Linked DNA regions of Aminobacter aminovorans. The protein of the gene in region 1 binds, or shares a complex with, the protein of each later gene. Links are inferred from orthologs where the notes say so. Each region holds a gene or a part of one and is shown on either strand. Other genes may lie near its edges.

The links. Proteins that work in one complex are often made in the same cells at the same time.
Region 2: the proteins of DY201_RS19290 (region 1) and tldD are in contact, whole or in part, in a solved structure (PDB 5NJ9), measured with the Escherichia coli proteins. The link is inferred for Aminobacter aminovorans from one-to-one orthologs.

The regions. Positions count from the first base shown.
Region 1 is NZ_UFSM01000001.1:3,915,141-3,918,711, reverse strand. What follows is about bases 150-3,036. They hold DY201_RS19290 (TldD/PmbA family protein), read left to right. Parts: upstream 150-864; coding sequence 865-2,208; downstream 2,209-3,036. Other genes in these bases: DY201_RS19285 (3'(2'),5'-bisphosphate nucleotidase CysQ), read left to right, coding at 2,195-3,001; DY201_RS19295 (MATE family efflux transporter), read right to left, coding at 150-718. In the rest of the region: more of DY201_RS19295, read right to left, coding at 1-149; DY201_RS19280 (DUF4170 domain-containing protein), read left to right, coding at 3,080-3,331; DY201_RS19275 (lysophospholipid acyltransferase family protein), read left to right, coding at 3,331-3,571.
Region 2 is NZ_UFSM01000001.1:4,513,917-4,517,544, forward strand. The notes cover bases 485-3,428. They hold tldD (metalloprotease TldD), read left to right. Parts: upstream 485-1,222; coding sequence 1,223-2,635; downstream 2,636-3,428. Other genes in these bases: DY201_RS22240 (invasion associated locus B family protein), read left to right, coding at 655-1,134; cobB (Sir2 family NAD+-dependent deacetylase), read left to right, coding at 2,665-3,366; DY201_RS22255 (class I SAM-dependent RNA methyltransferase), read right to left, coding at 3,403-3,428. In the rest of the region: coxB (cytochrome c oxidase subunit II), read right to left, coding at 1-240; more of DY201_RS22255, read right to left, coding at 3,429-3,628. UniProt on the Escherichia coli protein: Metalloprotease involved in CcdA degradation. Suppresses the inhibitory activity of the carbon storage regulator (CsrA).

The sequences.
Region 1 (3,571 bases):
TGACGGCCTCGCGCAGTCCGCTGAGGTCAGGGAGCTTGATCAGCCTGTGCACGACATGGACGCCATGCAGGCCGATGGCCAGCATCACGAAGCGTGTCAGCACCGTCGAGATGGCGGCGCCATTGAGGCCGAGGTCGAAGCCGAAGATCAGGATCGGGTCGAGAATTGCCGCCGCAATGCCGCTGCCCAGCGTCACATACATCGCCCGTCGCGCATCGCCGACGCCGCGCAATATGCCTGTCGTGCACATGCCGAGCGCCATGATTGGGAATGACGGCAGCACGATCTGCAGGAACCGCGTCGACAGCTCGAGCGTGGCGCCGGTGGCGCCGAGCAGGGAGAGCAGCGGACGCAGGAACGGCAAGGCAGCGAGCGTCATCACAAGTGTCGCGACGCCCATGAACACCATCGAGGCGCCGCCCATGCGCCTGGCTTCCTCGCGCTGGCCGCGGCCGAGGCAGCGCGCCACCAGCGCGCCGCAGGCGATGGTGAAACCGATCGAGATCGAAAGCGTGAAGAACAGCAGCGTCGAGGCAAAGCCGATGGCTGCCGCCAGTTCCTCGATGCCGAGCAGGGAAATATAGAACAGGTTGAGCGCGTCGACGATGAAGATGGCGATCAGGCCGACCGAGCCGGTGCCGGTCATGACCACGACATGGCGCATGGTCGAACCGGTGGTGAATTTTGCCGGTGCCGCCGCCGGGGCCTGTGTGGACATGCTGTTCCCCTGGAGATTTCGGCGGCGAAGCGCCGCATCAGGGTCGTTTGACCATGCACCCGCCCATTGCACAAGCCGGTTGGGGACAATAGATGGGGGTGGTACGGGCCGCGACCAACGGGCGGTTAGCAATCGGAACATGCCAAATGAACGATACCAACGACGCCGCAAAACTGGCCGACCGGGTGGCGAGCCTCGTCGAAGCGGCAAAAAAGGCCGGCGCTGACGCAGCCGACGCGGTTGCGGTGCGCGGCCGCTCGACAAGCGTTTCGGTGCGCCTCGGCAAGGTCGAGGCGACAGAGGCTTCCGAAAGCGAGGACATGTCGCTTCGGGTCTTCGTCGGCCAGCGCGTCGCCAGCGTTTCGGCGACTGCCGCCTCCGACCCCAGGGTTCTGGCCGAGCGCGCCGTGGCGATGGCCAGGGTTTCGCCGGAGGATCCCTATCAGGGTCTGGCCGATGCCTCGTTGCTGACGCATGCGCCGCGCGACCTCGACCTGTTCGACGACACCGTCGTTTCCGCCGAACGCCTGAAGGAAGACGCGCTCGCCGCCGAAGAGGCAGCACTCGCCGTCAAGGGCGTGACCAATTCGTCAGGTGCCGGCGCTGCCGCCGGTCTCGGCGGACTGGTGCTCGCCACCTCGCACGGCTTTGTCGGCCACTATGTCGGCTCGCGCTTCTCGCGCTCGGCCAGCGTCATCGCCGGCGAGGGCACGTCGATGGAGCGGGACTATGATTTCTCGTCACGCATCCACTTCGCCGATCTCGATCCATCGGCCGATATCGGCCGCAGCGCCGGCGAACGGGCGGTCAAGCGGCTCAACGCCCGCAAGGCGGCAACCGGACCCGTCGACGTCGTCTTCGATCCGCGCGTCGCGCGCGGCATTGCCGGGCACCTCGCCGGCGCCATCAACGGCGCGTCGGTGGCCCGCAAGACCAGCTTCCTGCGCGACATGATGGGCAAGCAGGTGGCTTCCGCCGCCATCACCGCCATCGACGAGCCGTTGAAGCTGCGCGGCCAGGCGTCGCGTCCGTTCGACGGCGAGGGCATCGAAGGTGCGACGCTCAAGATGGTCGACAAGGGCGTGCTCAACCATTGGTTCCTGTCGACATCGGCGGCGCGCGAACTCGGGCTCGTCACCAATGGCCGTGGCGCGCGCGGCGGCTCGTCCGTGTCGCCGTCCTCGACCAATTTCAGCATCGAGCCGGGCGAGCGCTCGCCCGAGGACATCATCCGCTCGCTCAAGCGCGGCTTCTATGTCACCGAGGTGTTCGGCCAGGGCGTCGACATGGTGACGGGCGAGTACAGCCGCGGCGCTTCCGGCTTCTGGATCGAGAATGGCGAGATCACCTGGGCGGTGTCGGAGGTGACGATCGCCTCCAACCTCAAGGACATGTTCCTGCGCATGGTGCCGGCCAGCGACCTCGACCGCAATTTCGGCACTGCCGCGCCGACGCTTCTGATCGAAGGCATGACCCTTGCAGGCGACTGACAACATCGACAATTCCGACCTGAAGGGCGAGCTCGACCTGCTGCGTGCGGCTGCCACCGAGGCCGGGCGGATCGCCATGGGCTTTTTCCGGCAGAGCCCGGAAGTCTGGTTCAAGGGCGGCAATTCGCCGGTCAGCGAGGCCGATTACGCCGCCGACCACTATCTGCGAGAAACCTTGACGGCGGCCAGGCCCGATTATGGCTGGCTGTCGGAGGAAACCGCCGACAGTCCCGACCGGCTCGGCGCGCGCCGCACCTTCGTCGTCGACCCGATCGACGGCACGCGCGGCTTCGTCGAGGGGCGCACGGCATGGTGCGTCAGCGTTGCCGTCGTCGAGGCCGGCCGTTCACTCGCCGGCGTGCTCGAATGCCCGGCGCGGCAAGAGACCTACTGGGCGGTCAAAGGCGGTGGCGCCTTTCTCAACGGCCAGCCCCTGAAGGTGCGCGAACCGGGCGAACGCATGCGTATTGCCGGTCCCAAGCCGATGATCGACAGGATGCCTGTGGACTGGCAGGGCAGGCTCGAGCGCGAGACCTACATTCCCTCGCTGGCCTATCGCGTGGCGATGATCGCCAACGGGGTGCTCGATGCGACGTTCGTCAAGCCGAATGCCCATGATTGGGACATCGCCGCTGCCGAGCTGATCCTGACCGAGGCGGGCGGCAAGCTGCTCGACCGGCATGGCAGCCGGCTCGCCTTTGCCGGCGAGGACATCGTTCACGGCGCGCTGATGGCCGGCAGCGGGACGCTGCTCGATGTCATGGCCGGTGTTCTCGCCAGCCACGACGGTTGATGATTTTGCCGACTGTTCCAAAACGGCGCGCTTTGGTCTAGATCAGGCAAGCCCTGAGATGATGAATCAAGGAAACAGATGTCCGAAGAAAACGGAAAAAAGCAGCTCCTGCATCTGGTGTTTGGCGGCGAACTGACCAAGCTCGGTGGAACCGAGTTCCGCGATCTCGACGCGCTCGACATGGTTGGCATCTATCCCGACTACAAGTCGGCCGAGCTGGCCTGGAAGGCAAAGGCGCAGGCAAGCGTCGACAACGCCCATATGCGCTATTTCGTCGTTCACCTGCATCGGTTGCTGGAGCCCGACACAAAGGCTGCCGGTCAGAACTGATGGAGCAACCCCGCATGGCGTCGCCGGCCGTGAGGCCCGCGACGAAGAAGAAGCGCGTCAAGCAGCCGGCGTCGAAGACGTTCTGGCGCCGCATTCGCGAGCCGCTTGCCAAATCGCGCTTCGCCAAGGGTGCGGTGGCGAGCCTGTTTGCCGGTGCGATGCGCTTCATCAGGCTGACCAATCCGCTGGTCAAGGGCTCCTATGAGCTGGCCGGCGGCAGCCATGCCGACAGCGAGCCGC
Region 2 (3,628 bases), 600 kb from region 1 along the record:
CGGCACCGGGTTGGCGCTCGCGCGGAACCGCCAGATGCAATAGGCCAGCAGGAAAAGAACGAACAGCGTAATCGGAACGATGAACCACAGCGTGTAGTGCTCGAACCAGGTGATCTGTTCCATGATGCCGGTCGCGGCCGGCTGGAAAGTGGTTTGCCAAGGCGTCGGCTGAGCCGCATAGGCCGCGACGCTGGCAAGGGAAGCAGTCGCCGCGACGGCGCTAGCAAAGATCTTTCTCATCGCCCTCTGTATCTCCCATTTCCGTGCGGGCGTAGCCGCAAGGACATCGTGCCGCTCCGGGACGGGAATCCCAGAGACGTTCGGAGGTTCAAACCATACTCTCTTTATAACCGCAAGGAAGCAGAGGCTTAACCCGTGCGGCATTTTTGCGCGCAGGCGCAGAGGCTGGCGCCGCGACGCGTTTGGCGCTAGGTGAAGAACGCGCAGGCGAAAGGCCAATTGCCCCGCTTGTGCTGCCATGCCCTGAAAAGGCGTCGCAATTCGGGCCAAATTGGCTTCGAATGTCTGGAAAACCTGAGATTGCAGGATGGCGAAGGCGCCGTCTTGTTATTTACTTGCTGCCTGCACGGCCTGATAGTCGTGATTCGCAATGGAGCCGTCATGAAGTCTGGGCTTTTCAAAACCGTGGCGAAGATGCTCGTCGCTGCCGCCTGCGTGGTACCCATGCAAGCCGGCGCGCAGCAGAGCGGCACGGTCAAGTCCACCCACGGCGCATGGTCGATCATCTGCGACACGCCTGCGGGCGCCACCAACGAACAATGCGTGATGATGCAGAACGTGATTGCCGAGGACCGCCCCGAGATGGGGCTTTCGGTGGTCATTCTGCGCACGGCAGACAACAAGGCCGAGATTCTGCGCGTGCTCGCGCCGCTCGGCGTGCTGCTGCCCAACGGCCTTGGCCTCAATGTCGACCAGAAGGACATCGGCCGCGCCTATTTCGTGCGCTGCTTCCAGGACGGCTGCTACGCCGAGGTGATCCTCGACAAGACGCTGCTCGACACGCTGAAGACCGGCAAGTCGGCGACTTTCATCGTCTTCCAGACGCCCGAGGAAGGCATCGGCATCCCTGTCGATCTCAATGGCTTCGGCGAGGGCTTCGCCGCCCTGCCGTAAGCGTTTGGCACCGGAGACATTGTCCGGAGCCTCTGCGTCGCCTACATCGGGGTGAACACACTCCCCTTGGAATATGAGGCGACGCGCCATGACCAGCCTTCTCAGCCAGTTCGACATCACTGAAGACCGCGTGCGCAAGATCGTCGCCGAGACGATCGAGGGCGCTGACGATGGCGAGCTCTTCCTCGAATATCGCGAGGGCGAGGCGCTGATGTTCGACAATGGCCGACTGAAGACGGCGAGCTTCAACACCGACCAGGGTTTCGGCCTGCGCGCAGTCGCCGGCGAAGCGACCGGCTATGCCCATTCGAGCGACCTGTCCGAGCAGGCATTGCTGCGCGCCTCCGATGCGGTCTCAGCCGTCAAGGGCGGCTATTCCGGCACGCTCGCCGCCGCCCCTGCCCGCACCAACACGCATCTTTATGGCGAGGAGAACCCGATCTCGTCGCCGTCTTTCGAGGCCAAGGCCAAGCTGCTGCAGGAAATCGACGCCTGGCTGCGCGACAAGGACCCGCGCGTCCGCCAGGTGACGGCGTCGCTCGCTTCGTCGTGGCAGCATGTCGAGATCCTACGCGGCGACGGCCAGGTGGTGCGCGACATCCGCCCGCTGGTTCGCATGAACGTTTCGGTGATCGTCGGCGACGGTGACCGCCAGGAAAGCGGCTCCTACGGCGCCGGCGGCCGCAAGAGCTTTGACGAGTTCCTGACCGACGAAAGCTGGAAGGGCGCCGCGACCGAGGCCTTGCGCCAGGCGCTGGTCAATCTCGATGCCATCCCCGCTCCTGCCGGCACTTTCGACATCGTGCTGTCGTCCGGCTGGCCGGGCGTGATGCTGCATGAAGCCGTCGGCCACGGTCTCGAAGGCGACTTCAACCGCAAGAAGACTTCGGCCTTCGCCGGTCTTCTCGGCCAGCAGGTCGCCGCCAAGGGCGTCACCGTCGTCGATGACGGCACCATCGCCGAACGCCGCGGCTCGATCACCGTCGACGACGAAGGCACACCCAGCGCCCGCAACGTGCTGATAGAGGACGGCAAGCTCGTCGGCTACATGCAGGACCGCCAGAACGCCCGCCTGATGGGCATGAAGGCGACCGGCAACGGCCGCCGCGAATCCTACGCGCACCAGCCGATGCCGCGCATGACCAACACCTATATGACCTCTGGCGACAAGACGCCGGAAGAGATCATCGCCTCGGTCAAGAACGGCATCTATGCCGTCTCCTTCGGCGGCGGCCAGGTCGACATCACCTCGGGCAAGTTCGTGTTCGGCTGCACCGAGGCCTACATGATCGAGGACGGCAAGGTGACCCAGCCGATCAAGGGTGCCATGCTGATCGGCAACGGTCCCGACGCCATGCACCGCGTGACCATGGTCGGCAACGACATGAAGCTCGACAACGGCATCGGCATGTGCGGCAAGGCCGGCCAGGGCGTGCCGGTCGGCGTCGGCCAGCCGCATCTCCGGATGAACCAGATGACTGTCGGCGGCACGCGGGTCTAGGCTTCGCACCGACAGAACGAAGAATGCCGATGCACCGCCCCACCTCGATCGTCGTGCTCACCGGCGCAGGTATCTCGGCCGAATCAGGTGTCGACACCTTTCGCGACGAGGACGGCATCTGGGCGAAGGTCGACTACCGCGACGTGGCGACACCGGAAGGTTTTGCCCGCAATCCGGAGCTGGTTGACGACTTCTACAACCAGCGCCGCGCGGGTCTTGCCGATGTCGCGCCGAATGCCGCGCATGTGGCATTGGCGCGGCTCGAACGGCAGTTCCGGGGCAAGTTCCTGCTCGTCACGCAGAATATCGACGACCTGCACGAGCGAGCCGGATCGCTGCGGCTGATCCACATGCATGGCGAATTGACCAAGGCCTTGTGCGCGCATTGCGGCGCCGGGCATGCCTGGCACGGTGCCATGTCGCGGGCCTCACGCTGCCCGTCATGCCAGGAGATCGGCCAATTGCGGCCTGACGTGGTCTGGTTCGGCGAGATGCCCTACCTGATGGACGAAATCGACGAGGCACTGGCAAGTTGCGACCTCTTCGTCTCCATCGGCACCAGCGGCAATGTCTATCCCGCCGCCGGCTTCGTCGAGCAGGCGCGCCATGCCGGGGCGCGTACGATCGAACTCAACCTCGAGCCGTCGGAAGGCCATGACCTCTTCGAGCAGGCCATCCATGGCCGCGCCACGGAAATCGTGCCCGAATTCGTCGAGCATATCCTGGCTTAGCCGCCGGTCCACCTGATGGCGGCCGGATCGGTTGCCTCACCGCCGCTTCTTCGGCTTCTCCAACAGCGCCACAGCCTCGACATGGTGCGACCAGAGGAACTGGTCTATCGGCACAACACTCTTCAGCGCATAGCCGCCGTCGATGAGGATGCGCAGGTCCCGCGCCAGCGTTGCCGGATTGCACGACACCGCCGCCACGTAAGGCACATCCGAGCGGGCGATCTGCTTGCACTGGTCCTCGGCACCGGCACGCGGCGGATCG